DNA from 4 places in the Photobacterium kishitanii genome. Region 2 is predicted to be linked to each of the others. Evidence: predicted binding sites of a transcription regulator. Region 2 holds the regulator's gene; each other region holds the start of a gene.

Region 1 (7,605 bases), 1.5 Mb from region 2:
TGCTATCAACAGTATATTTGTCACATTTCTTCTTATATAAAATCAGATGTAAATATTTAAAGTAAAGGATTAGTAAAATGTCAATGATTTCAAAAATACCACTTAAGTTTTGTGTACCGTTATTAGCACTTGCATCTTGTGCTGTTCACGCAGATGAAACTAACCCCCAGCAATTTGTTTTTGGTAATTATGGTACATATTTAAAAAAACCTGTATTTAATTATGGGCCGACTGAATTTAAGACACATGCTGCGAATCAATACACAGTGGGTGCTGGTGCTATATTGAAGCAACATCATAGGGTTAAGTTCGGCTATACTTTTGGTGAGTTTAAAGCTGGTGAGCCTTCACAATACGCTCATACCAATATGTTATTTACACAGTATGATTATTTACTTCCGATAGCACGTAATATAAATCTTACAGCTGGTGCAATGGCGGGATATCAATTTGCTGCCCATAAAGTTGATAAAATAATGATAAATGGCCCTGTAATCGGAGCCCAAATTGGTGCGGAATATAGATATCAGCAAATAGGATTTGAACTTGGTTACCATTATAACGTCCATCTTAAAGATCATAAATATGAAGATGGTATTAAAACCACCCAAAAAGATGATCAAACTGTCACAATGGGAATAAACTATTATTTCCAATAACAGACTATCGTTAGTATTTTCATATTATTAATAAAGGTACATTGTTTTTATATAGGCTACTATTGTTTTAGTAGCCTATGTAAACCGTTTAAACATAAGGGACTGAAATAATAACTAAAATATTTGACTCTTCATCGTTTCTATATAAGTTGGAAGTGAGACTTACAAGTAAATGAGGCAGTATGAAAAAGGAAATCTATCTTAATAGTATTTATAGTGGCAATGTTGAGTATTGTTACGGACTGAAAACGGCGATAAATAAGTATTTAGTTGAGGGGCGGTTATATCTTTCGTTTGAAGGACTAGAAGGTGATGAATGTGCAGATTTACGTCATCATGGTGGGTGTGAGCGTGCGTTACATCAATATCCTTCAGAGCATTATGCTTATTGGCAACAAAAATATAGTTCAATTATGGATTGGGTCGTTCCTGGAATGGGAGAAAACTTAAGCTCTAACGGTATGACAGAGGAAACAGTTTGCTTAGGAGACCGTTATCAATGGGGAGAAGCCGTTATTGAAGTAAGTCAACCTCGCTCACCATGCTTTAAATTAAATAAACGGTGGGGTATCGATAACTTTTCTGCTGATATGCAGCAGGTAAGTCGTTGTGGTTGGTTTTATCGTGTTATTCAAGCTGGAATGGTGAGTGTCGATGAGCCTCTGATATTAATTGCTCAGGAGCCTAATGCGATGACGTTACGTGAAGTTTGCGATATTTTCTTTGGTGATCCGTTAAATCAGAATAAACTTTTGATGTTAAAACAACAATGTAAATTGTCAGAAAGCTGGAAATGTAAGGTAATAGCTCGCCTTGAGAGTCAGGAAGTGGAGCGTTGGGATTTTCGGTTATTAGGTCATGAGGAAACTTTATAACGTCAAGAGTTTTAGGGTAGCCATTATTAAAAATAACGGCCCTAAATTTTACTTTATTACCAATAACGATCTACATTTTTTATGGCAGTTTATTAGTTGTAGGTTCACTTGGTATTACAGTGTTGTTACACAAATATGCATTAGCAAACATGGTAACCGAGCTTGAGAAATCAAGTGATTGGTAGAGATAGATCGTATCACCACCTAATTGAGCTGCTTTACTACGCATTTGGTTTAATGTACCCCAAACCATATCTTTATCAGCATGGAACCAGTAATCATAAAAATGGCCTTCAGAGCCATATACGATACCTAAACGTTGACAATTTTCTATTGCTTTTACATCATCCCAAATCACATCGACTTGATTAGACTCAGGAGTTGGAAAAGTAACACAGCCGCTTAATAGCAATGTTGAGGCTAACATTGAGCTAACCAGAATGTTTTTCATGTAAAGTTCACGAACAAAATAAATGTCGCGCGAGTGTATGTAAAATACCGCCACTAGCAAGCAAATAAAACCAAGATTCCGACGGATATAACATTAATATTATTGTGAATTGATGTTATGTGCCAATGAGCTACATTAAAGATTCTCAATTTTGGTAACCAAGCAATATTAGCTCAGATGAGATTGCATTGTTTCAACGATTCTTAGATAAAATGGTCAATAATCTTCGTGACAAATAATCATCTTGTTGTTGAACGCTAGTCTTTGCATAATACTCAACGTACTTTCAATCATAAATAGCAGATAAATGATTTCTTCATACCATAATATTGATGTGCCTTTTGACTATCGTCATACCTGTTGGTTCTGTGGTGAGCCGTATTTTGACAGTCATGCATTTATGGCTGTTCCAAATTATGATAATCAAACGTTGCCGATTATGCTGCCGTGTTGTCAGGAGTGTTTTTCTTTTGCCAATGCCATAAAAGTAAGCAGTTTAGATTTGCTACGTGACAAAGTAAAACAACAACTGCATAAGAAATACCATAAGCATTTACAAATTGGTGTTAACTGGACCAAAGAGGAACTCGAGTCTTCTGAAATGGATGGTAAAGCATTAGAAGGATTTCGTATGAGCGGCTGGAAAATGTTTGAGATAGCCAAAGAGCGAGTCAATTATGCTGGCTGGCCAATTAATATTGATGGGCTACCTTGCTATGATGTGACGACGACATACCAGTTTGAATATGATGGTATTATTTATACCAGTTTAAATCATGCAGTAACTCAGTTAGCAGCTTTATATGCCATTCCACAGCCTTATCTTGAGCAGGTGATTGAACTAGTCGGGCGCGATAAAATGACTTATGCCTTACGCTTTTGTAAAACGACTTATGGTTATTCGCCTGCAGAGCGAGAGTCGAGCCTTGCTAGCTTACGCGCATTATTGGCAGAAGAGCAAGCTAATGCACAACCATCACGACGATTGATGCAAGAACAGCGTAAGGTTGCACTTACCGATATTAAACAATTGATGTTGTACCGTACTATTATTTCACCGTATGCAATTCAGTGGGCATTAGAGCGTGGTATTCAAACATTGGTAGAGTTAGCTGATCATGAAGAGGTGTTTTTTGAACATTTTGGTAAAGATTCAGAGCTCACTGCGTTTACTTATTTTAATGGTTTACAAATTTATTTTGAAAAACGCGAATTAGATCCATTATGGGCAGATAATGACGATCCAAATAGGGCGTTATTTAAGTAAGGCCGTTAAATAAAGAGGCCCGTTGATAAGTTTTTCTCTTTCGAGTTGAAACTAAATCAACGGGCTTTTTATTTGATTAACGAAAAGGATAAGGACGATTAATTATGTCGTGCCCACACCATAGTACGGCCTTTGTCATCAAAAGCGACCACACTGTAACTGTCTTTTTGATCGCCGTACTCCATACCAGGGGATCCCATTGGCATACCACCTACAGCAAGTCCTTTCATACGTGTTGGCTTGTTGGCTAAAAATCGTTTGATGTCAGCTGCTGGAATATGGCCTTCAAAAGTGTAACCTTCAATTTGCGCGGTATGACAAGAAGCATATTCAGGCAAGACACCTAGTTTAATTTTAGTAGGGGTGAGGTTTTCTTGGTAAACGTTTTCTAACTCAAAACCATTATCTTTCATATGCGTTACCCACTCTTTACAACAGCCACAATATGGCGATAGGTAATTAGTACCTTTGATGATAGGGGTCGTTGCTGCTGTCGCCGTTGCTGAAATAAAAAGAGTACAAGCTAATAGAGTGCGTTTGATGATCATGATGACATTCCTAAAATAATAAGTTTGCACATTAATAATGTAATGGGTGCAAAGTAGATGATGTAAGTAAGGTGCTTAATGTTGAAATAGCCCTTACGCCATCGGTGGTTTTAGTAATGGTTCATGGTAATCGCGAGGAGGTTGGCATAACGCATTCATTAGTACTTCTGTACTACGGAATGATTGAAAACTAAAGCTAGATAACAGGGCTGGTTGATGGTGATGTTGTGATGAACAATCATTACCATTGCAGTCATCGTTGCAATTAGCAGTAAGAGTATTAATTACAGTCGTTGTGTTCTCACAACAACTACTACTTTCCATACTGCTGCAATGTGATGCCGATGTTGGTGTTATTTTTGTGGTGTGCGCATACGCTGCATTGGTTAATACAGTTATGATCAGCACACTATGCACAATAAAATATAACCAACGATGTATCATTTTTATACTAACTATCCTTATGATAAGTGGGCATTATAGATGTAATACTCAATTCAACAATAAATAACTTGTAATAAAGTATGAAATTGCTATGACTGTATTAGTTGTATGAATTGCGATACACACATTCTTACAGCAAATTTATGGATGAATATAATCAATTCGTTTAAATTCACGCTAGCGCAGTAGGATGAGTAACGTTGGGTTTATTCAATACGTTGAAAGCGTCTTAGGAAAGAAAATGGCATATACTGAAAATGATCGTCGAGTTTTGCACGATACATGGATGAGTTACAAAGCAAAAATGCGTATTACTCAAATAGAAATGGCTAAAAAGCTAGGGTTAACGCAACTTGAGTTTTCAGACATTCTGCGAGGGGGGACTATTATTCAACATCAGTTTGTTAATGACTTTTGTGGTATTTTGAATATTGATCCGGTGTTAATACTTCCCTCATTACGTGAAGCAGTGCAGAAGGGTACATTTACTCACTCTATCGTTAAAAATACTTTTATATTTGATGGTGAGATTAAAAAGGTAACCTATGTTGGTAATCAGCTTGTTGTTGAATATGAGCATACACCTGTCGCTAGTTAAATATAATCTCATTTTTAATCTATAAAAAAAGGCTCATGGCATAATGCGATGAGCCTTTTTAGCAACTGTTATGGTGTTAGGTTATTTCTTTTTTTTCTTTGCATGCTCGTCCCATTCAGGGATAAAGAAATAAAGTACTGCTGCTGAGAGTATGGATCCCATTACATCTGAAGGGAAGTGCATACCTAGCCATAAACGGCTAATGCCGACACCTGTTGCCCAAATAATTAATCCACCTGCAGCAAGATAATTACCTCTACGAATAAAGAAACCACCCCAGAACAGTACACAAATAGCAGCAAAAATCGTGTGACCCGATGGGAAAGAGTAGTTTGTTTCTCCTTCCCAGCTACGTAAGCGCCAAGGACTAACATATGCTCCTGCTTGTTTTACTACATTATCTTTAGCTACTGAATCTAAAGCATAGAAATCTGTTGGCGAATCGACTAGGTGTAAGTATTGCAGTTCGTAAGTATAAGGACGAGGAATGGCTGTTTCATGTTTCAATACCGTTTTAGTAACGAAACTTAATACGAGTAGAATACCAAATTGAATCCATACCTTTGTGATGGTTTTTTTCGGTAATCGCAGAAATACAGGTATAAGGCATAGTAACGCTGCGGTAATAAGGAAAAATGGACTACCCGCACTATCAGTTAATAAAGCAAATGATATGCCTGCCGCATTACTTACAGGCGTAGTTAAGACCGGTACAGGAAAAATATGAATAGCGATAAAGAGCAATAATGCAAATAAAGCTAATGCAATAAAGTTAGGTAGTTTTTTAGATATAAAAGTCATCATGGAGAAGGTTCAATCTTATCATTATATAATTGTTAAGTAAGCCATAAAAAAAAATGCAACTGTCATAAAATTGACATTTTTTTAAACGAGAGTCTTTTTCGCATAAATCATACTGAATGTCATTAAGAATATCGTTGAGTAACACATTCTATGCTTATTTGTCAGGTAAGGTTCATCTTTCTTATTTATTCAACAGTGAGATAATAAATCGTGCGCATAAAGTTCACAAAACAAACGGTTGCTGTAATGTGAATTTTGTAATTTTTTTGGGTGTGTTCTTGTAATCTTTCTTAATCTGTGAAGGCTGTCACGCGAAATGGAGCAAACATTAAGAAAACTTAATGTTTAGCTTAAACTAAGTTTAGCTAACTACTGTATGGTTAACACATGCTTAAACGACATATGTTGTTTATTAATTTTGATGTGATGACATGGAGAAGGGAATGAGTATTCTTGGACATTTCCAAAAGCTCGGAAACGCGATAATGTTTCCGATCGCAGTACTGCCTATTGCTGGTATTTTATTGCGTATTGGACAACCCGATCTATTAAATATACCTTTTATTGCGGCAGGTGGTCAGGCAGTTTTCACAAACCTAGCACTACTCTTTGCAATGGGTGTTGCCGGTGGTTTCTCGAAAGATAACTCAGCAGCAGCAGCAATTGCAGCCGCAGTTGGTTACTTCATTATGATGGCTGCAATGAAGACGCTTAATGCCGATGTCGACCCAGGTGTGGCTGGCGGTATTATTATTGGTGTGTGTGCTGGTCTATTATACAACCGTTTCCATTCAATCAAATTGCCAGAGTTCCTTGGCTTCTTTGGTGGTAAGCGTTTTGTTCCTATCATCACAGGTTTAGTTGCACTGGTTCTTGCGTTCGCATTTAGCCTTGTATGGCCTCCAGTTCAAGATGCTATCAACCATTTAGGTAAGTGGATTCTTACTAGTGGTATACCTGGTGAGTTTGTATACGGTGTTGCTAACCGTCTATTGATTCCACTTGGTTTGCACCACATTCTTAACAGTATGGTTTGGTTTGTGTTTGGTAACTATACCGATCCTGCTACTGGTCAAATTGTTACGGGTGAAATCTCACGTTTCTTTGCGGGTGACCCATCTGCAGGACGTATCCTAAGTGGTTTCTTCCCAGTTGTAATGTTTGGTCTACCAAGTGCTGCATTAGCATTCTATGTAACAGCGAAGAAAGAGAACAAGAAAGTTGTTGGTGGTATGTTATTGAGTGTAGCATTAACTGCATTCCTAACTGGTATCACTGAACCAATCGAATTCATGTTTATGTTCCTAGCACCTGGCTTGTACCTAGTACATGCTATTTTGATGGGTATTAGTATTGTTGTTGCATCAATGCTTAACATTCACATGGCGTTTAGCTTCTCATCAGGCTTGATTGACTATGTTCTGAACTACAATGCTCCAGCAGCACATAATTCATGGGAAATTATTCCAATGGGTCTAGTGGTTGGTGTGATTTACTTCGTGATCTTTGTTGGTGCAATTAAGATATTTAATCTTAAAACACCTGGCCGTGAAGATGCACCTGAAGAAGATTCAAACCCAGGTTCAGATAGCAAAGTTGATTTGGCACTACAATACCTAGAAGCACTAGGTGGTAAAGATAATCTAACTGATATCTCTGCTTGTATTACTCGTCTTCGCCTAGGTATTGTTGACCGCTCAATCATCAATGATGCTAAACTTAAACAGTTAGGCGCTAAAGGTGTTGTAAACGTAGGCTCAAATAACCTTCAAGTTATTATTGGTCCACAAGCTGAAATTATTGCTAACCAAATGAAAGCACTTTAAGCATCATTGATTAAGCAAAATACAGAATTCGCGATTTCATAACTTCCCCCTATGGTCGCGTCAACGGTCTACCTTTGGTAGGCCGTTTTTTTTATCTCAAAAAACATCTGTGGACTGTGTATAATCATCGTAA
Region 2 (7,605 bases):
TGCTATGCGCCAATGGATATTATTCCTGTTCGAGGTCAAGGTTCGCGGTTGTGGGATCAACAGCAACGTGAGTATATTGATTTTGCAGGCGGGATTGCGGTGAGTTGTTTAGGTCATTGTCATCCGCTGATGGTGGCGGCCTTGACTGAGCAAGCACAACAGTTGTGGCATTTAAGTAATGTCATGACCAATGAGCCAGCACTGCGACTCGCTGATAAACTGACCCAATTAACCTTTGCTGAAAAAGTCTTTTTTGCCAACTCTGGCGCAGAAGCGAATGAAGCAGCATTAAAATTAGCCCGTCGTTATGCGGTTGATAATTTTAGTGCTGAGAAAAATCAAATTATTGCCTTCCATCACGGCTTTCATGGCCGAACATTTTTTACCGTTACTGTTGGTGGTCAAAGTAGTTATTCCGATGGCTTTGGACCTAAACCACAAGCAGTGACTCATATTCCTTATAATGATTTAGCTGCGATTGCTGAGTTAATTTCTGATAAAACCTGTGCCGTGATGATGGAGCCTTTGCAAGGTGAGGGCGGAGTTATTAGCCCAAGTCTGGAGTTTGTGCAGCGGGTACGTGAGTTGTGTGATCAACATCAGGCGCTGCTGATTTTTGATGAAGTCCAAACCGGAAATGGTCGTACTGGCGAGTTGTTTGCTTATCAATATTTAGGTATTACCCCTGATATTCTTACCACTGCTAAATCTTTAGGTGGCGGTTTTCCTGTGGCGGCAATGCTGACGACAACTGCACTCGGATCTCATTTAAATGTGGGTACTCATGGCTCGACCTATGGCGGTAACCCACTGGCCTGTGCTGTTGCTGAGGCGGTAATCAATGAAATCAGTCAACCAGCAGTATTAGCGGGGGTTAAACAGCGCGAGCAGTGGTTTCGTGAGGCATTGATACGAATTAATCGACGTTATCCTATTTTTAGTGAAATTCGAGGTAAAGGCTTATTACTGGGTGCGGTGCTAACCCCAGAGTGGCAGGGTCGAGCACGAGATATTTTGGTTGCAGCGGGCAATGAAGGCGTAATGGTCTTAGTCGCTGGCACCGATGTCGTACGTTTCACCCCTTCGTTAGTGATTGATAAAACCGATATTGATGAAGGAATGCTGCGTTTAGAAACTGCGATTGCGAAGTTATATCACGCTACGGCTTAATTGTGATGGGTTGCTTAGGTGATAAATAGCAACCTTGATACCAATTTATACCCAGGCAATGGCTGTTGTCATTGCCTGCATCAGGAGGAAATGTAATGCTCATTATTCGTCCTATTACTGCTGCTGATTATCCTGCGCTGATGCTATGTGCTGAAGCATCGGGTCATGGTTTTACCTCCCTACCTATTAATGAAACTATACTCCGTGCTCGAATTAACCATTCTCAAGCAAGCTTTAACGCGACAGTGACTTCACCCGGACAAGAAAGCTATTTATTGGTTGCTGTTGATAGTGTCAGTGGCCAAATAGTGGGTACTACCGCGATTGAGGCAACAGTGGGCCTTGATGCGCCTTTTTATAATTATCACTTAAGTACTGTCACCCATGCTTCACGCCGCTTAGGGGTACACAACACGGTGAAGGTACTGACGTTGGGGAGCCAATATACGGGAGAGACTGAACTCTGTAGTTTATTTTTATTACCTGAGTGGCGCCAAGGCATCAACGGCCGTTTATTGTCTAAATCACGATTTTTATTAATGGCTGAACATCGGCAACGGTTTGCTGAGATTGCGTTTGCTGAAATGCGTGGTGTGTCTGATGAACAGGGTAATTCTCCTTTTTGGCAATGGCTTAAAGACAGTTTCTTTTCGATTGATTTTACCTATGCTGATTATCTTACTGGGATTGGACGCAAAGGATTTATTGCTGATTTAATGCCGAAATTACCGATTTATGTCAATTTACTTAGTAAAGAAGCGCAAGCGGTGATAGGGCAAGTCCATGTCGATACTCGCCCAGCATTACAACTATTAGAACAAGAGGGATTTTGCTGTCGTGGTTATGTCGATATTTTTGACGCAGGTCCGAGTGTTGAATGTGATGTGCGTAATATAGAAACAGTTCGTCACTCGCAGCGGTGTCGAGTGAATATTGGCGAGCACTCGAGTGAGCAATATTATTTAGTCTCCAATTGTGAGTTAGCCGGGTTTCGAGCGGTAGCTGCACCGTTGGTGGTTGATTCACAAGGGCAAGTGACGATGACCGCAGATATTGCTACCGCACTTAATATCGCTATTGGTGATGAAGTCCGGTTAGTTGCATTATCATAATAAGGAGAGACGAATGAGCTTATGGATTAATAACCAATGGCTAGCAGGCGCTGGTGAGCAATTTCAATCACTCAATCCTTATGATGGTAGTGTGGTTTGGCAAGGTAAGGCCGCAACGACAGCGCAAGTTGAAGTCGCTGTTACTACCGCAGAAACTGCGTTTTTAACCTGGTGTAATACCACTCTTAGTGAGCGATTGGCAGTAATAGAATGCTTTGCTCAATTAGTGCAGCAACACCAGCCACAACTTGCTCGTACTATTGCTACTGAAACAGGTAAGCCGTTATGGGAAAGTACCACTGAGGTGGCAGCCATGATTGCTAAGGTAGCATTATCACTTCAGGCTTACCATGAGCGTACAGGTACGCGCCAACGGCAACAAGCTGATACAACCATGATTGTCCGCCATCGTCCTTTGGGCGTCATGGCGGTATTTGGACCCTATAACTTTCCAGCTCACTTACCTAACGGCCATATTATTCCGGCATTGCTGGCAGGGAATACAGTGGTGTTTAAACCGTCTGAACTTACGCCAAAAACGGCGCAACTGATGTGTGAGTTGTGGCAGCAGGCGGGTATCCCTGCTGGGGTGATTAATTTAGTGCAAGGGGGAAGTTCAACAGGAATGGCTTTAGCTGCGGCGGCAGGGGTTGCTGGAGTATTGTTTACTGGTAGTGCTCACACTGGACATTTATTGCATCAGCAATTTGCAGGGCAGCCTCAAAAAATGTTGGCTTTAGAAATGGGGGGTAATAATCCATTGGTTGTTGGCCCACAATATGGCGCAATTGATGCGGCAGTGTATACCATCATCCAGTCAGCTTTTTTAAGTGCGGGACAGCGCTGTACTTGTGCGCGGCGATTATATATAGCGGTAGGAAAAGCCGGTGATGAATTGTTAGCGCGGTTGGTGACAGTCGCGTCGCAATTGATAGTGGGGGATCCATTAGCAACACCGGCACCTTTTATGGGGCCATTGATATCAAATGTGGCTGCCGATCAAATTATTGTCAATCAGCAGCAATTAATAAACGCGGGTGGCGTTGCTTTGTTAGCCGCAACACGAGGGCAAGGTGCGTTAGTTACACCGGCTATTATTGATGTCAGTGCGATTACGGAGCTGATGGATGAAGAGTATTTTGGGCCGCTATTACAGGTCAGTCGTTACCATGATTTTACCCAAGCGGTGGTGAGTGCTAATCAAACGCGTTATGGACTCGCCGCAGGGTTAATATCAACCGATGTCCAACAATGGCGTTATTTTATTGACCATATTCGAGCTGGGATCGTTAATCGTAATCGGCCTTTAACTGGCGCCAGTGGTGATGCACCTTTTGGTGGGCCAGGTGCTTCAGGTAACCTGCGTCCAAGTGCTTATTATGCAGCAGATTACTGTGCTTACCCAATGGCATCTGTTGAAGGGGAACAATTACAATTACCGTCGCAATTAGCGCCAGGTGTGAGCTTGAACTAAGATCTATAAAGTGATTATGCTTTAAATTAAGCGGGTAGGTTATGGAATCGATTACGCAACTTTTTGATAGCTTGTGGCACGATTATAGTCAGCGATTATGCCCATCAGCGGTGCAAATACAGCGATTATTAACCGAAGATGTCGCATTATTAAATGATCATATCGCGTTACGTAGCTTTGGGTTACCTAAGTGTGGTTTAGCGGTTGTTGCTGCTCCGTTTATTGCGTTGGGTTATCAACCGCAAGCTAAATATCATTTCAGTGCTAAAAAGCTGTATGCCGAATATTTTGCTCACCAAAACCCTTTACTCCCCAAAGTCTTTATTAGTGAATTACAGTTAGGCGGCTGTTCGGCCGAATTGCAACTTGCAGTGCGCGGTTTATTAGATCAGGTCGATGATGATTATTTTCGCCAGCCTGATTTTGTTTATGGCGGTCGTCCATGGCAACTTGATTTTGCAACCTATCAATTTTTAGCGGCTGAAAGTGAGTATGCAGCTTGGGTTGCGGCGCACGGTTTTGGTGCTAATCATTTTACGGTAAGTATTAATCAGCTCGAGCAATTTACTTGTTTAGAAGAGGTAAACCATTTATTGCGTCATAACCAGTTTGTGATTAATCAGACAGGCGGAGACATAAAAGGTGATGCGACGGTAATGTTAGAGCAATCGGCAACGATGGCTGATGAGGTTGGGGTTAGTTTTCGAGATGGGGTTTATAAGATCCCTGGTGGATTTTACGAGTTTGCTAAACGCTATCCACAACCGAATGGTGAATTGTATAGCGGCTTTGTTACTGCCTCGGCGGATAAAATATTTGAAAGTACCAATAGTTAACTGAGTACTTGATAGTGAAAATGGCAGTAATAACAACAGCACTTAGTTACATCAGTGCTGTTATTGCTAGCTAGTTATCTAGTGGTGAACCCCAAACGCCTGATTCATCCGCTGGGCAGCGACGTAATCCTGTTTGTTGTTCAAGGTAGCAACGGCTATCGCTAAACCCTGTCATTTCAATGGTTGTGGGCTGGTTAGTTAACACCCCTGGTACGGTGGTGAAACTGTTAGTAGAAAAGCGTTCAATATCCATATTGACCATCATTGATTAAGAAATCCATTTGTAATCGAAATGTAGCATGAATGAATGTGATTACAAATTAAAATTTAACCGTAATACTAACTCCGTCAATGTTTGTTTTATGGTGCTATTTAGAGATAGTCGAGATCAAAAAAAACCGCAGGTATAAGCTGCGGTTTCATCGGCGATTAAGGTACGACTAATAATTAGCGTGTACCGTAAACCACGATTGTTTTGCCGTGAGCAGAAATAAGATTTTGCTCTTCAAGCATTTTTAAAATACGACCCACTGTTTCGCGAGAACAACCTACGATCTGGCCAATTTCTTGACGAGTGATCTTAATTTGCATGCCATCTGGGTGTGTCATTGCATCGGGTTGTTTTGCAAGATTAAGTAACGTCTGTGCAATACGACCTGTTACATCAAGGAATGCAAGATCACCTACTTTTTGACTTGTCACTTGTAAACGACATGCCATTTGAGCAGATAGACGCATTAGAATATCTGGATTAACTTGAATTAACTGACGGAATTTCTTAAATGAAATTTCTGCAACTTCACAAGGGCTTTTGGCACGAACCCAAGCTGTACGCTCTTGGTCTTCTTCGAACAAGCCGAGTTCACCAATAAAGTCACCCTGATTTAGGTAAGAAAGGATCATTTCCTTACCTTCTTCATCCTTGATTAATACAGCAACAGAACCCTTCACGATGTAATACAAAGTTTCTGCTTTTTCACCAGCGTGAATTAACGTGCTCTTTGATGGATATTTGTGAATGTGACAATGGGAAAGAAACCACTCTAAAGTTGGATCTGTCTGCGGTTTACCTGGAACCATATTACTAACTTCCTCTGCATATGTTGCCCAACAATATGTTCTGTGAAGATAACTCAACAAAACTGTTTGCTGGCGGGGTTATTCACTCAGCTGCTGGGCTGCAAGCTAACTTGAACTTGTTAAGATTGTATCCTTTTTTTAGGGTTTTTTCTTGATATTGATCTAGCTGACTCGCTCATTTATGAGAGATAAGTGTGCACATGATCACATCGTTGTGAGTTAGTCACCAAAAGCATAGTTTTAATGTGGGTTTGTTAGTTAATTTGGGTGGTTTAAATATGCAACGTAATTAGCATTAGCCGGAATAAATAGCGTTTACATTGATGAGATTATCAACAAAAATAGAGTTAATATCTGAATAATATAGCCAAAGGAGATAGAGATGCAGTCACGAGTAAAGTGGGTTGAAAATATGACTTTTGTTGGTCAGTCATCATCAGGCCATAGTGTTGTTTTAGATGGTAATGGTGGTGATAAAGCACCAAGTCCGATGGAATTAGTGTTAATGGCCGCTGGTGGTTGTAGCTCGGTTGATGTTGTGAGTGGATTACAAGATTTACAACAGCAGATCACTGGCTGTGAAGTGAATATCTCTGCTGAGCGTCGTGAGCAAGCGCCACGTATTTTTACTCATGCAAATTTACACTTCGTGGTTAGTGGCCATGATTTAGCGCCTCAATTAGTCAGTAAAGTGGTTGCTGACTCACTCGAAAAATATTGCTCAGTGTGTTTAATGTTAGGTAAAGGGGTCGAGCTGAGCCACAGCTATGAGATTGTTGTGGCGTAAACACTATCATTATTAACGGTTACTGATACTAGTGACCGTTAATTACGCAAGTAACGATTAGCCGATCTGGCCATTTTCAATCAGTTGTTCAAGTAAAGGCCGCATAATTAGCTCCATCGCAAAGCTCATTTTGCCACCTGGAACAACCAGAGTATTATGGCGTGACATAAATGAACCTTGAATCATTGCTAATAAATGCGGAAAGTCGACATTCTTTAAGCCACGAAAGCGGATCACCACAAAGCTTTCATCTAAACTTGGAATTCCTTTGGCACTGACAGGATTTGAGGTATCAACAGTTGGTACCCGTTGAAAGTTAATATGAGTACGAGAAAATTGCGGCGTGATGTAATTAAGATAGTCATCCATTGAGCGCACAATTGATTCCATTACTGCTTCACGAGAATGGCCCCGATCACGGGTGTCGCGAATAATTTTTTGAATCCATTCTAAGTTAACAATCGGTACCATGCCGATAAGTAGATCAACATGTTGAGCCACATTGATATCGCCATCAACCACCCCCCCATGTAGACCTTCATAAAACAACACATCCGTATTTTCAGCCAATTGTTGCCACGGGGTAAAAGTACCTGGCATTTGATTATAAGGTACGGCTTCATCAAAGGTATGCAGATAACGGCGAAACTTGCCGCTACCATCTTGAGAGTATTGTTTGAAAAAGTGAGCTAATTGTTCAAAGTCATTGGCTTCTGCACCAAAGTAGCTGATATGACGACCTTGTTCTTTCGCTTTGCGGATTTCACAATCCATTTCAGGGCGAGTAAAGCGGTGGAAGCTATCACCCTCTAGCCATGCAGCGTTGATGTCCATCATATTAAACATCTTGCGAAAGGCTTCAGATGTTGTGGTCGTTCCAGCACCTGATGAACCAGTGACTGCAATAATAGGGTGTTTTACCGACATAACTCACCTTGTTGTGATTACTACATGTTAATAACAAAAAAAGAACAATAATAAATGTTACTACAGCTTTGCGTAAATGTCGGTTTTAAGTGATAAAAGTGCTGGCGAGGGCGAATTTTTATAATGATAAATATTGTTTTTTTTTACATTTGATTACGAAGCTTAATATCGACGGACTCATGTAATTCAGAGAAAACAATAACCGCATCACCAGTTTGC
Region 3 (7,605 bases), on a different contig from region 2:
TAAACATAGTACTAATAACACAATACGAAACACAGCTGACAACATTAGACTTAACTAAACCAATCCATAAAATAAAAGTGAGTGTTATGATAATTGGCAACACAAGTTGTTACAAGCGATTAATCTCGAATAATTAATCCTATTGATAAACCTCACTCATTTGAACAAAACACATACAACTGCTAACCATTTACGCAATAATGCAGTCTGTTATGATGTTACATATTGCTCACAATTAAAACCAAGGAAGTATTAACTATGACTGCAAACGTTGCTTTTTTAGGGCTCGGGACGATGGGCTATTCGATGGCTGGACACCTTGCTAAAGCTGGCTATCACGTTACGGTTTATAACCGTACCCAAGCAAAAGCAGACGCTTGGACAAAAGAATATAATGGTGAGAGTGCTCTTACTCCTTGTGATGCAGTGAAAGAAGCAGATATTGTTTTCACTTGTGTCGGTAATGATGACGATGTACGTGAAATTTATAAAGGCCAACAAGGTATTTTAGTAACAGCTAAACCTGGTGCTATTTTAGTCGATCATACTACAGCCTCTGCTGATGTGGCACGAGAAATTGCTGATGCAGCACATGCTATTGGTTGTGACTTTTTAGATGCGCCAGTATCAGGCGGCGAAGCCGGTGCTATTAATGGTTGTTTAACCGTAATGGTCGGTGGTAATGAAGCTGTTTTTAATAAAGCCAAACAGGCTATAGCAAGCTATGCCAAAGCAACGACTTTAATGGGTGAAACGGGTTACGGTCAAATAACTAAAATGGCCAACCAGTTATGTATCGCTGGTGTATTACAAGGGTTATCAGAAGCAATTACTCTCGCCAAAGCCGCAGGGCTTGATATTCACACCATGACAGAAGTATTAAAACATGGTGCAGCAGGATCATGGCAATTAGAAAATCGCGCCCAGACTATGGACGCAAACTTATTTGATTTTGGGTTTGCCGTTGATTGGATGCGTAAAGATCTCGCGATTTGTTTCGATGCTGCTGACAAACTTAATGTGGAGCTACCATTGGCAAAACAAGTTGATTCACAATATGAAAAATTACAGCAACGCGGATTTAATCGAGCAGATACATCAGTATTAATTAAACAATTTGATAAATAATCAGCATTAAAATATCACTCAAATAAAAACAGATAGTGTTAGAAACAACGAAGCCGTTGTAAGATTTCTTACAACGGCTTCGTGACTCAATGGTTAAATTGCTTGTTTATTCCATTATAACGTAACAAAAATGCCCGCTAAGGTCGCACTCATTAAGTTAGCTAATGTTGCCGCCATCACAGCTTTAAAACCGAGTCGTGCAACATCACTACGACGCTCAGGTGCCATCACACCAATTGAACCAATTTGAATCGCAATTGAACCAATATTGGCAAAACCACATAAGGCAAACGTGATAATCACTTGTGTATGAGCAGATAAAGTCTGTTTAACTGAAGCAAAATCCATAAAAGCAACAAATTCATTTAAAATTAGTTTTTCACCAATGAAAGTACCTGCAGCCATCATTTCATTCGCCGGAACCCCAACAACAAAGGCCAATGGTGAGAAAATATAGCCTAAAATAAGCTGCATACTTAATGGGGTGGTCGCAAACCATTGTGATAACGACTCCATTCCCATGGTCGATGTTAAACTTGCTAGGCCATAACCGACCTGCTCTAGTCCTGCATTAGCCATCGCAATCACACTAACAAATGCAATTAACATCGTACCAATAGCAACAGAGACTTTCATACCATTCATTGCACCAGCGGCTAATGCATCAATGGCATTACTGTGTTCACTAGTTGCCATTTCAATCTCAACCTGCTCTTCTGGCGTTTCTTGCTCTGGCACTAAAATTTTAGCCATTAACAAACCACCAGGAGCCGCCATAAAACTAGCTGCAATCAAAAACTTAAGATCGACACCGAGACCCGCATAACCACCCAATACTGAACCAGCAACAGACGCCATACCACATGTCATTACCACAAACAGCTCAGAACGGGTCATTTTGGCTAAAAAAGGACGAATAAGTAATGGTGATTCACCCTGCGACAAGAATATATTACCCGTAGCAACTAATGATTCTGCGCGGCTCGTACCTAATAGCTTTTGGATACCACCACCAAGAACTTTAATTACCCACTGCATAATACCGAAATAATATAGTAACGAAATTAATGCACTAATAAAGATCACTAATGGCAATACTCGAATAGCAAATACAAAGCCACTTTTTTGAATATTGGCTAAATCACCAAATACAAACTTTATACCTACATCGGCAAAGCTCAACAAACCAGCAACACCGTCGCTCATTGCACCAAGCATTTTCTGTCCAAGAGGAATGTACAACACTAAGGCTGCAAAACTTGCTTGTAGCACTAAAGCACCAATCACGGTACGCCAATTGATCGCTTTGCGATTATCTGAAAGTAAAATTGCGCATAAAACCAGTATTGCAATACCGGCCAAACTAATTAACAACTGCATTATTTCGTCCTGCTGTGTTTATAAATGGGTGTCGAATAATGAAGGTATTGATTGTGTTGCGGCATCGGAAAAACATTTGCTGAAGACTCAACAAAAGATGGGGATTACGCAAATATGCGTAAACAACTAAAAGAGTGTTCGTCCAATGGTACAACATACAAGTCACCTAAATTAACAAGCTAGTTAATGCCGGTCCAACTCCGTGGGTCGTTCACATATCCTAGTGACAGCTTGTAATAAGGTGGCTGAACGTAATTGTTCTGGCCGAGGCGGGAGTATATAGAGATCTTGATCACATTAAAAATTTAGCATAGTGTTTTTTTACATTTACACATAATTAGCATAAATAATATGCGAAATAATGATATTTAGTATTGCTTGGTAAGATTTTTTGTACAAAAAAGCCCAGTTATCTATTTGAATAACTAGGCTTACTTATTAACATACCACTGACAAATATTCGTATATAACAAAAATATATTATTGGCCGTTATTTTGTTAATGCGTTGTTTAACCACTCATCGAATGCAGTTTTAGGCATCGCACCATTTAACATGTCGACCATTTTACCGCCTTTAAATACCATAATGGTTGGAATGCTACGAATACGATATTGTCCAGCAAGTGCCTGTTGAGCTTCAGTATCAATCTTAACGAAACGAGCTGCGCCATCACGTTCATTAGCAACATCAGCAAAGATTGGTGCAAAACCAACACATGGGCTACACCACGGGGCCCAAAAATCAACAACAACAGGTTTGTCACCATTAATTAAATTAGCGAAGTTATCAGCAGTACCTTCGATTGGCATACCATCAAGTAGCTTTTCTTTACAAGTACCACATGTTGCTTCGTCATTAACACGATCAAGAGGTAAGCGGTTCATTGCTTTACAATGTGGGCAGCGAGTTGTCATGGTTGTCATAATGAATTTCCAGATCTAATTCTAAATTAATTATATTTAATCTATCCCCTTCTTTATCAAAACAAAAGAAGTTTTAACTGATTAAGCTGATAGGAAAAACCTATGAATAGACATCGGTCATCAATAACACCAAAATACTTTTAATGGCTGTTTTTTTAGCCTCTATTAAATAATTTTTTGGGCTTGATATAGAATAGTTAACTCAAATATCACACGGATTAAAAGAGCTAACTCTTTTAATCCGTGTGAATGCCGATAAACTCGCGTTCTATTCACCCAATGGCTGTGCAGCTTTATCATTTACATCACTACAAGACCAACCAAATCCGCCGAGCTTAAGAACAAACTGCTTTGCTTTTGCTTCACAATAGCCAACTTCATGATTAGCACTCCATAAAATTTTATTACTGTCCGGCTTAGTATATTTAACCTCACAAGGCACTTTACTGCCTGGCTGACTATAAACAACTTCAACAGTGCGTTCAGCGCCATCCTTGTGACAAACATATTTGTCCTGTGCATATACTTGAAAAGATAAAATAGATAATACTAATAATATAATTACTTTCATAATGACCTCAGGGTAGTAACTTCCGCATTAAGTTTAGTCTGGTTAAGAATCAACAGCACAATCCCTTGCATCTCAAACCCTAACATTTGTATGATGTATACTCGATTAACATAAAATAGAATTTTCTAATGACAAACCCTATCTCTGTTCCAGTGAAACGTATTCGTCGTATGCGCCGTACTGCCAATATGCGTGATCTTGTACGTGAACATGAATTTAAATTAGCGGATCTGATCCACCCAATCTTCATTGAAGAAACCTTAACTGAAGAAGTGCCTATTAGCACCATGCCGGGCATTTCACGTATTCCAGAAACCATGCTGGCTGATGAGATAAATACACTTTATAAGCTTGGCGTGCGTTACGTAATGCCTTTTGGTATCTCTCATACCAAGGATGAAATCGGCAGTGATACATGGAATGATGATGGTTTACTTGCCCGTATGGTAAAAACAATCAAAGCCGCTTGCCCTGACATGATGGTGATCCCTGATATTTGTTTTTGCGAATATACCACTCACGGCCATTGTGGTGTTTACCATGATGAGCATGTCCTCAATGACGAAACACTCGCATTATTAGTTAAACAAAGTGTCACTGCAGCTAAAGCTGGTGCTGATATGCTAGCACCGTCAGCAATGATGGATGGTCAAGTTAAAGCCATTCGTGAAGGTTTAGATGCAGCAGGTTTTGAGCATGTGGCTATTCTTGCCCATGCGGTAAAATTTGCCTCTGCCTTCTACGGCCCATTCCGTACTGCAGTTGATTGTGAGTTAAGCGGTGATCGCAAAGCATATCAAATGGATTGCGCCAACGGCCGTCAAGCGTTAGTAGAAGCTCTACTTGATGAAGAAGAAGGTGCAGATATTTTAATGGTGAAACCAGGCACACCTTATCTTGATGTGGTTGCTAACCTTCGCCGTAAAACTAATCTACCACTCGCGGTATATCAAGTTGGTGGTGAATATGCAGGGATCAAATTTGCTGCATTAGCAGGCGCGTTAGATGAAAAGCGGGTGGTGTATGAAACATTAACTGGTTTTAAACGTGCAGGTGCGGATCTTATTGTTAGCTATTACACCAAGCAAGTTGCACAGTGGTTAGCGCAAGATAAAGCATAATTTAATCACATCACCCGTTATTCTTTAACAAACATACAATTGAGTCTTTAAGCATAATTGATCAAACATCTATTATGCTTAAGACAGAGTTACACATTTTGTTGAATTATTTGTTCACACCAATGTATAAGTTATGATTTAAACCGTCGAATAATATCTTTATAGCTTTCAATAATAAACGTTCCCAAACCACCGCCCACAGAAGAATCGGCGTACTCTTGCAATGCATACACATAGTTTGAGTTGAACTTATCTATCGCTTCATCTGCAGTGTCAGCAAAAATCACATCATCTTCTACTTCAAAACCGAGTTTTAACAGCTGATTTTTTTCAACCATAAAACTATCGCTATCCATTTTGAGATAAGTAAATTTCTTTCGGTCAGTATTGGGCATACAAAAAAATTGAAATTTTGACATCTTAATCTTCCTTTAGATGAGTTCTTTGAGAACAACTAACACATCATAAGCATCAATGGTAACTCATAGATAGTGGCCATTATTTTAATTCATCCATCCGTGACTAAGTCATCAAAAATACACTGTATCAAAGCATACTCTCAAGACAAACCAAGTGAATGACCACAAAATAATAAATGGATGACTTATCCCTATATTGATATCGTGCATTATTAGCCATGAATAAGCTAACCACAGGTATAATCCATAGTAAGTTAATAGAGAGGCTTAATTACATTTCCTTCGCAAAATAGGCCATAATTTCAGCAGTAGTCATTTGCTGAGTCTCATTGGTAAAGCAGTAATAACTAGGGCGTGCATCACTAAAATACTGCATCTCCATTTTTAGCCCTTTCAAGTCAGGGAACAAACCAACAGGCATATTATATTCACCTGTTTTTTTCACTTTATAAAATAAATGCGTTCCACATTCGCAGCAAAAACCACGCGATGCCCAAGGTGATGATTGATATATTTTAATACTCTCTTCACCCTTAAATTCCACTTTAGTGCCACATTGCACAGCAAAAAAAGGAGCACCACCCCACGTTCGACATGATTGGCAATGGCACACAGTAAACTTAGGATTAATCTCTGCGGCCATAATTTTTACTGCACCACAAAGACAGCTTGCTTCTGAATGAGACATTGAATAATTCCTTAACTAATAATTAATCTGGCTCATCATAATAGCGCCCTCAAAACCACTGTATATAAACACAGTTCAATTCTGTGATGTTTAGCTTAAATAGCACCCTAAACCATACCTAGAAATAACACTGTTAAACATAATACTACATCTACTACCTACAACGGCTTTTCGCCACTGAGCTTAAGTGACACTCGCCAAAACTTAGGAATAACATAGTTGAAAATAGTTATATCACACCAATAAAGACCACGATTAATATATAAAAATAGTGGCTTTATCATCGAAGTCTCGCTCAATACACTTCGAATCGGCGTCATCAACCCTTGGTCAATGATGGGAGATAAAAAACCTTCGGTAATAATTTTAGGAGTATTAAAGCCACATAATAATTGTTCAGCATCTTGCTGGTTAAAATCATGTACATCAATATTGGCGTGATCCCACCGCATTTGCCGCTGATGCTGCTTAGAAAAATAGCGACGAGTATTATTGATCCAGACTAACGGCTTTTTGATAATATCAATCAGTTGTCCACCATGGGTTGTCGGCTCACCGATAAAAACAAACTCCCCCCCTGGCTTTAAAACTCGTAAGAGTTCTTTCATGAATTTTTTTGGTTCAGGCAAATGATGCAAAAAAGCACAACCAACCACTAAATCAACACTATTATCATCAAAAGGGAGTATCGTCATATCTGAAACAATCGTTTTTATCTGTGTATTCATTGAGTGAGCATTTTTATGAGCAACTTCCAAACTACGCTCACTAATATCTACGCCAATCACCTGTTGATACCAATTAGTTGCTGCAAGTTTAACCGCTAAATTTCCGGTCCCAGAAGCGACATCAACAACCACTCCTCCTTTAGGAAGCGTATGTCCTAATACAGACTCTAACTCTTTAATCGTCCGTTGTTGTGATTTATTATCATATGTCGCTCCCATTCTAGCGTCATAATTAAATGCTTCTTCTTGATCATGAAAATCTTTGTTTAACTTATGAATATAATCTGCATCAATTTTTTGCCGCATGACCAACGTCCTCAAATAATACAAAGACGGCTAACGTCTAAATTTAAGTACATAAATAGTAAATAAGATAGTCAAACCAACCTATCGCATGCTTATATGCTAATAATAATAGTTTTATTACTATAGTTTAAAACGTCGATTTAAAATGTCTGACCGTATCGCAAATAATAATTGCCGTGTTTTTTAAGAGAATGTGAAATGCTTAAAGATAATAAGAAGCAAAAATACTGTACAAATAACATGTATTTTTGCTTCATGGATATTAGAGAGAAGTGGATCCAAATAAAAGGAAGGAATCGTTAATAATTAGCTTTTTAGCTCATCATTAACGGCATAACA
Region 4 (7,605 bases), 1.3 Mb from region 2:
TGCCAGTACCGATTAAAGAAGTGCATTTAAATAAATGTCCGGTACTTGCGCCAGCTAAAACACTTAAAGCTGAAGATGCGGCCCGCTTAGGGATTGATCGTGAGTTATGCCTTAAGAATCTTGCGCTATTAAAGCAACATCCTGAAGTGCGAGCCAAATTACTCGAAATGTTCAGTGTTAAACGTGAGTACGCTAATAATGGTAACGTTGATACCATGCTCTATGATGGCTTCTTCTCCACCGCTGATCGCTCAACCATGGATATTATTCGTGAAACAGCAGCAGATTCACTAGCAACACTGGAAATTAATGTCGATGATGAGCGCATTAAGCCGTTATTGTTCCGCTATCGCGCACGTAATTATCCATTAACGTTAACTTATCAAGAACAGCAACGTTGGAAGCACCACTGTCAAGATTTCTTTGAAGAAAACATGACCAAATATATGGAAAACTTTGAAGCTGTCGCGCTAGATTGCCAGTCAAATGAACACAAAATGAAGATCATGAAGTCGTTATATGACTACATTAATAAATTGATGTAATTCATTATGTTATGACTTTTGAATACGCATAAGCTCGTCATAGTGATCCTGTGATGGGCTTTTTTATTATTAATAAGACCCGTTATTTGATGATTGTCGTAATTCCGTCAACACTTAATGCTATCGAATGATGTTGTGTTCGAAGCGTTTACAAGTGGGTGATCTAATGACAACCAAAACAGCAGTAAAATGTTATCGGTTTGAAGGGATTGATTTTATTCCTGAAAATAGACTACTTAACTGGCATGATAATCAACAAACACTATTAACGGCTGATGAGTCCCGTTTTTTAGCCTCACTGTGTTACCTCGCAGGTGAAGTGGTTAGCACTGAATCGATATATCGTTATACCTTTACCTCCCCTAACGCCTACGAAGAAAGCTGTGATCATCATTATGATCTAAATGTTTTATTGCTATCACTGTCTAAAAAATTACTCCGCAATGGAAAGATGGCGATACCTATCTATATTATTCCAAGTTATGGCTTTCGAGTGTCTTTACCTAATACCACTGCAGTTCGCAATGAAACGACACCACTTAAATCCCCTCCATCATGGCCTGCTCTAGTTAAAAACAAATCAAAAAAGCCTTTGCTTCAAGTGATTAACATAAATTACGCCATCATCACAACGGTAGTAATCATTACATTTACACTACTGATTAGTTATTGGATTATGACAACCCAATAACATTGATGCTTGTTTTATCAACAGAAACAAATATAGTTCATTAATCGTGAAAAATTAGTGTGACATTTATCATACTTATTTGTATGATGAATTAAATATTTAAAAGTTGTAATATCCATGAATTATATACGCTCATTTGCCATCGTTATGATTTGTTTCTTTTTAGGACAAGGCATTCAACACTTTTCTGGATTACCGATTCCAGGCAGTATTATCGGTTTATTTATCCTTTTTATCAGTCTTGTCACAGGCATTTGTCGGGCTGAGTGGGTTGAAAGTACCTGTAATCTATTAATAAAACATATGGCGTTGCTATTTGTCCCCGTCGGTGTTGGCTTGATGAACTATTTAGGTGTCATTGAAAACAACGCTGCGATCATTTTTGCAAGCACCCTAGGTAGTACCATTATCGTATTAATTGTTATTGGCTTAGCGGTACACCATAAGGAGAAAGAGTCATGATATGGCTAGTAGCAACCTTAGTGTGCTTTTATTCCGCACGCTATTTAGCAATGAAAATCAAAAATCCCTTTTTTAACCCCCTTTTGATCACGCTTATTGTGATGATCGTGGCACTTAAATGGTTCACTGTACCTTATCAAACCTATTTTGCCCAAAATGAAGTGATTAACTATTTGTTAGGTCCTGCTGTTGTTGCATTAGCCTTTCCTTTATACCAACAAATTGGGCTTATTCGCAGCAAATGGAAGACGATCTTAACTTCGTGTTTTGTTGGTAGTGTATTGTCGATGACATTTGGTACTGCTATTGCTTTTTCAATGGGCGCCGATGCCCAACTCGCAGCAAGTATTTTACCGAAATCAATCACAACGCCACTAGCGATGGCGGCTTCACAGCAAATTGGTGGTATTCCTGCAATTACATCTGCAATGGTTATTATTGTTGGCTTATTTGGTGCCGTATTAGGTTATCCAATCATGAAATTATTTCGTGTTAAACATCCTTTAGCAAAAGGTTTGTCGATTGGTACGGTTTCACATGCATTAGGCACAGCCAAAGCCGTTGAGGAAGACTATCAAGAAGGGGCGTTTAGTTCATTAGCATTGGTTATTTGCGGCATTATGACGACCCTATTAGCACCGCTGATGTTCCCTTTGCTTTTACGCCTATTTGGACACACCTAACAGCAATGTATGAAAAGCAATCAATTTGATTAATTTTCACTAAGTTATTGAAATATTATCTGCAAAATTGCAGAAACAAGTGTGACGCCACTCCCAACAATGTAATAGGTGCAACATCAAAACCAACAATGTGACCAAGATCACTTCCAATACCTTGTGATTCACATAGAATGTTTTGCCATCAACAATGAAGGAGTAACACCCAATGTACGCACGTGTTATAAAAGCATTAAGCTTATTACCTGCTGAATTGGCGTCAGCTTTAAAGCCTATTATTGAAGCTTCAGATTTCGACTCAACCATTAGTCCTGAGCAATTCGAACTTTTATTATCAACTACTCAGATGACTGATACTGAACTTCGCTTGGCTCTCCTTCCTATTGCTGCATCTTATGCTGTTGTACCTATTTCCAATTTCTATGTCGGCGCGATTGTGCGTGGCGCATCTGGTCGCCTTTACTTTGGTGCGAATATGGAATTTGAGAACGCTAGCATGGGTTGTACTATTCATGCCGAGCAATCAGCTATTAGCCATGCATGGATCAAAGGTGAAGTTGGCATTAAAGATGTCACCATCAATTACAGTCCGTGTGGTCACTGTCGTCAGTTTATGAATGAATTAACATCAGCTAACGATATGATAATTCAACTGCCGCAACGTCAGCCAATGACATTACAACAATACTTACCCGATTCATTTGGTCCACTTGATTTAGGCATTAAAGATGGCTTATTAAGTGACATTGATAATGGTATTAGTATCGAAGAAGATTCAGAGCTAGCTGCTTGTGCTTGTAAGGCCGCTAACCGCTCACATGCGCCTTACTCGAAAAACTTCAGCGGTGTTGCATTAAAAGCACAAGATGGTCGTATTTTTGAGGGGATGTATGCAGAAAATGCAGCCTTCAACCCTAGTCTACCTCCGCTGCAAGTTGCATTGATTAATATGAATATGTCTAATTATCCGCTATCTGAAATCGTTGAAGCGGCATTAGTAGAAAGTGCTGACAGCAAAATTAGTCAACTAGCACGCACACAAGCATTACTTGAAGCACTTAATCCTGATGTGCAATTAACGTACGTTGCTTATTAAGTCACCAATTGATTTAAATAATCTAAAAAGACCGCCTTACTGGCGGTTTTTTATTACCTAATATTGATCAATGTTGGCTATCAAACATCAAAAGCGTATTATCTCGCCACCTATTATTAGAAGCCAATGACAATGTCTCAAACACATAATCCTTTGCAAGGCGCTGCATGGATGCTCACTGCAGGGCTCGCGTTTGCTATCGTAAACAGTTTAGCTCAGTACCTTAGTATCAAAATGCATGTTCCCTCAACCTCTGTAGCTTTGATCCAATATTTCATTGCTCTAATCGCGATGTTACCTTGGTTACGTACTATGGGTATTCGCCACTCGCTTAAAACAAATCACTTTTGGTTACACTGCTTACGCGTGTTTTTAGCGGTTATTGGTATTCAATTATGGCTATGGGCACTGGCCTATCCGGTACCAATTTGGCAAGGCATTGCCCTACTCATGATTTCACCACTATTTGCCACTATTGGTTCAGGTCTAATTTTAAAAGAAACGGTCGGTAAGGCGCGTTGGTTTGCAACGTTAGCAGGGTTTGCTGGTGCCATGATTATTCTTGAACCATGGTCTGAAAATTTTAATATCGCGACACTATTGCCTGTCGGCGCCGCATTTTTCTGGGCGGCCTATTCATTAATGGTGAAAAAACAGTCCAGTAATGAATCACCGACGACTATCGTGATGTACCTACTCATTTTAATGACACCATTTAATCTTATTTTAGCGGCGCCTGATTTTACAATGCCAACAGTGAGTTTTAGCTGGTGGCTATTAATTCTAGCAGGCTTACTAACGGGCTTAGCGCAATGGGCGATTGCAAAAGCTTATGCTGTCGCTGACGCGTCTTTTGTACAACCCTTTGATCATGCGAAGTTACCACTAAACGTATTAGGTGGCTGGCTGGTCTTTGGCTGGGCTCCTCCTGGACGACTCTGGCTGGGTGCAGCTATTATTATTCTTTCCGTCGCGTTTATTACCCATTGGGAAAATCGCAAAAAATAACCATTTTAAAAACCGCTTATCATAAGCGGTTTTTTTTGTCTTCGGTTATGGTTATCCATTAATCAGGTCGAAAGCAAACGATTGCGCAAACGTAAAAATAAGGTATTATTAATTTCAGATTTCACCTTTAATGACAAATCGTAAGGAATATCAATGTTTGGTACAGCTACTTGTTCTGATGCAACCCGTGTATTACTGCTTGGTTCTGGTGAACTGGGTAAAGAAGTTGCTATTGAGTGTCAGCGTCTTGGCCTTGAAGTAATTGCCGTTGATCGTTATGAGAATGCGCCAGCGATGCAAGTTGCGCATCGTAGCCACGTTATTGATATGTTAGATGGCGATGCACTTAAACGCATTATTGCGCTTGAAAAGCCCCATTTTGTTGTTCCTGAAATTGAAGCAATTGCAACAGATACATTGGTTGAACTTGAGAACCAAGGGGTAAATATTGTCCCAACCGCTAACGCGACTAAATTAACCATGAACCGTGAAGGTATTCGTCGTCTAGCCGCTGAAACGTTAGCTATTCCAACCTCCCCTTACGAATTTTCAGATCAATATGCTGATTTTGAAGCTTCTGTGCATCGTATTGGTATGCCATGTGTGGTTAAGCCAATCATGAGTTCATCAGGTAAAGGTCAAAGTGTCATTAAAACCGCCACTGATATTAAATCTGCATGGCAGTATGCACAAGAAGGCGGACGCGCAGGCGCGGGACGTGTCATTGTGGAAGGCTTTGTTGATTTTGACTACGAAATTACGTTACTAACAGTACGTGCTGTTGATGGTGTGCATTTTTGTGCCCCAATTGGACATCGACAGGAAGATGGCGACTACCGTGAGTCATGGCAGCCACAACAAATGTCTGCTGCTGCCCTAAAAGCAGCAGAGAACGTTGCTCAGAAGGTTGTAAACGAATTGGGCGGTTATGGCTTGTTCGGTGTTGAGCTGTTCGTTAAAGGCGATACAGTGCTATTTAGTGAAGTATCCCCTCGCCCACACGATACAGGTATGGTCACATTAATATCGCAAGAGTTATCTGAATTTGCACTCCATGTACGTGCATTTTTAGGCATGCCTATTGAGCAGATCACTCAATATGGTGCGTCGGCTTCTGCCGTTATTCTTGCAGAAGGTGTATCTACTAATATTCGTTTTGATAACCTTACCGCCGCGCTATCTCGTCCACAAACACAAGTTAGATTATTTGGTAAGCCTGAAATCAATGGCCGTCGTCGTCTTGGCGTAGCGCTCACACGCCGTGATAACATCGATAATGCAATAACTGATGCTATTGCTACTGCTGCTGACATTAAAGTGATTCTATAGCCTTAGCAGCGCAATAGAGACCATAAAGGCGTCATCATGACGCCTTTATTCTTCATATAGCAGTCTTAAATCAAATTACACTTCGATTAACCATACTTCTTCAGCAAAGCGCTCAACACCACGTTGACGGCGAGGATGGGTTTCATCTGCCTCATCACGCTCTAAATGGGTAATTTTGCAGCCACTAAATAAAGCGCTGACTTCAGCCTTAGGTACAGAGAATGGAGGTCCGTCCATTTGTGCTTGAGGATAATCCAGCGTGACTAATAAAATTCGTCCACCGGGTTTGATTAAACTCAATAAACGTTCAACGTAACGTTCACGCATTGACTGTGGCATCGCTATCAATGCTGCACGATCATACACCACATCAACAGGTGCTACCGGAACAGTAAAGTAATCACCTTGATAAATAGTGATCTCATCAAAAGAATATACATGCTCACAACCAATCCCTGTCACTAATGGCGTATAGAGATTCTCTGCAAAGAAGGCTTTCACTGCAATATCACTTAACTCGATGCCAACAACATCGCTATGATGTGCTGCTAGCCAAACTAAATCTTCTGACTTACCGCACATAGGCACTAGCACTCGCTCATCACTCTGAGCGTTAACCTGCGGCCAATATTTCACTAATAACGGATTAACGTCAGTTAAGTGAAAACCAATGCGATCTTCAGCCCAACGGCTATGCCAAAATTCAGCGTCCATGAATTACCTTTTCTAGTGATCTCTAATTTGGCGTTAGTTGACCATAATTTTATATAGAGACTCAAGGATTATCAGTAAAAACAAGAGAAACAGGAAAGAGGTAAAGCAGGTAAAGCAGGTAAAGCAGGTAAAGCAGGTAAAGCAGAATACTGGAGGGAGAAAGGTAAATAATATGATTTACATTAATCAACAAAAAAGGGATGCCGCAGCATCCCCTTTTTATTGACCACGCTGATAGCTAGATCAAAAATCTGTTTTTCAATTTTTCTATCGGAGAGTCATTGAATAACGATTGGAAGCCACTCAGGTTATGAAATTCTGAATAGTTTAATCGAATCACGACGAACCGTTACGCCACGGAAAGTTACAGGCTCTAACAACGTCATTAGTTGCTTAGAAACAAAAAACTTACCGCCATAGCTACGATCACCGCCACGATTAACCCAATCAGCAAATTCATCAGCCAGACTGAACATTGAGTTACCGACTAGTAAAACTAGAACTTTAGCAACTTCGCTATCGTTCTGACGGTTAAACTCTGCGTCACGAACTTTTTTGCGATATTCGTCGACAATTCTTTCAAGGCACTCAAATCTGCTCATATACACCACCATAAAAATCGAGGCGTGGATACTACTGCTCAACTCCCATGAAATCAAGCTATCTCGGCATGTTTCTTGTGTTTAATCATTAAATTTTTCACTTTAATAACATTATCAACACTTATTGCTAAAATATTTCATCTTTATCTTCATTATTTGTTATTTTTTGAAAGTTTTATTTAAAATGCATCTTTATAAGCGTTAGAATAATTCCTTTTACTAATAGTGATCATAAAACATGGATAAAGACACTGATTTTCACCTATTTGGTAAGCTTAATACTGAATTTGATACCATAACTGCAATGATCGACCTTTATTGTTTAAACCATCACCAAATCAATACGAATAAATTTCAGCGTTGTACTAACTGTGAGCAATTTAGAGCCTACGTCAAACAACGTCTCGACCGATGTCCTTATGGTGAAAATAAACCCAGTTGTAAGCAATGCCCTATTCATTGCTACAAACCACAACAA

What was found. The regulator CRP, encoded in region 2, controls carbon source genes, mostly activating them, when cyclic AMP is high. The targets are predictions, from matches to a motif close to TGTGANNNNNNTCACA.
Region 1: the regulator CRP is predicted to act here: its motif matches at 5,943-5,958, upstream of nagE (N-acetylglucosamine-specific PTS transporter subunit IIBC).
Region 3: the regulator CRP is predicted to act here: its motif matches at 2,790-2,805, upstream of PPBDW_RS17995 (NupC/NupG family nucleoside CNT transporter).
Region 4: the regulator CRP is predicted to act here: its motif matches at 2,511-2,526, upstream of cdd (cytidine deaminase).

The regions. Positions count from the first base shown of each region.
Region 1 is NZ_LN794352.1:1,770,733-1,778,337, reverse strand. It holds gene PPBDW_RS08405 (hypothetical protein) at 78-659, shown strand; gene PPBDW_RS08400 (MOSC domain-containing protein) at 842-1,534, shown strand; gene PPBDW_RS08395 (DUF4156 domain-containing protein) at 1,614-1,985, opposite strand; gene PPBDW_RS08390 (hypothetical protein) at 2,293-3,252, shown strand; gene PPBDW_RS08385 (DUF411 domain-containing protein) at 3,351-3,800, opposite strand; gene PPBDW_RS08380 (hypothetical protein) at 3,894-4,208, opposite strand; gene PPBDW_RS08375 (helix-turn-helix domain-containing protein) at 4,486-4,842, shown strand; gene PPBDW_RS08370 (phosphatase PAP2 family protein) at 4,924-5,646, opposite strand; gene nagE (N-acetylglucosamine-specific PTS transporter subunit IIBC) at 6,090-7,472, shown strand.
Region 2 is NZ_LN794352.1:301,773-309,377, forward strand. It holds gene PPBDW_RS01590 (aspartate aminotransferase family protein) at 1-1,170, shown strand, start outside; gene astA (arginine N-succinyltransferase) at 1,266-2,282, shown strand; gene astD (succinylglutamate-semialdehyde dehydrogenase) at 2,296-3,756, shown strand; gene PPBDW_RS01605 (DUF1338 domain-containing protein) at 3,798-4,592, shown strand; gene PPBDW_RS01610 (hypothetical protein) at 4,663-4,857, opposite strand; gene crp (cAMP-activated global transcriptional regulator CRP) at 5,040-5,672, opposite strand; gene PPBDW_RS01620 (OsmC family protein) at 6,055-6,459, shown strand; gene PPBDW_RS01625 (phosphoribulokinase) at 6,517-7,386, opposite strand; gene PPBDW_RS01630 (YheU family protein) at 7,530-7,605, opposite strand, start outside.
Region 3 is NZ_LN794353.1:598,340-605,944, forward strand. It holds gene PPBDW_RS17985 (hypothetical protein) at 1-45, opposite strand, end outside; gene PPBDW_RS17990 (NAD(P)-dependent oxidoreductase) at 259-1,128, shown strand; gene PPBDW_RS17995 (NupC/NupG family nucleoside CNT transporter) at 1,243-2,508, opposite strand; gene trxC (thioredoxin TrxC) at 2,999-3,433, opposite strand; gene PPBDW_RS18005 (hypothetical protein) at 3,702-4,004, opposite strand; gene hemB (porphobilinogen synthase) at 4,133-5,125, shown strand; gene PPBDW_RS18015 (hypothetical protein) at 5,257-5,544, opposite strand; gene PPBDW_RS18020 (GFA family protein) at 5,816-6,232, opposite strand; gene PPBDW_RS18025 (class I SAM-dependent methyltransferase) at 6,391-7,266, opposite strand; gene PPBDW_RS18030 (hypothetical protein) at 7,573-7,605, opposite strand, start outside.
Region 4 is NZ_LN794352.1:1,579,369-1,586,973, reverse strand. It holds gene sbcB (exodeoxyribonuclease I) at 1-545, shown strand, start outside; gene PPBDW_RS07490 (hypothetical protein) at 712-1,236, shown strand; gene PPBDW_RS07485 (CidA/LrgA family protein) at 1,354-1,698, shown strand; gene PPBDW_RS07480 (CidB/LrgB family autolysis modulator) at 1,695-2,381, shown strand; gene cdd (cytidine deaminase) at 2,587-3,474, shown strand; gene PPBDW_RS07470 (DMT family transporter) at 3,607-4,482, shown strand; gene purT (formate-dependent phosphoribosylglycinamide formyltransferase) at 4,636-5,811, shown strand; gene PPBDW_RS07460 (thiopurine S-methyltransferase) at 5,887-6,525, opposite strand; gene PPBDW_RS07455 (hypothetical protein) at 6,834-7,127, opposite strand; gene PPBDW_RS07450 (nitrous oxide-stimulated promoter family protein) at 7,366-7,605, shown strand, end outside.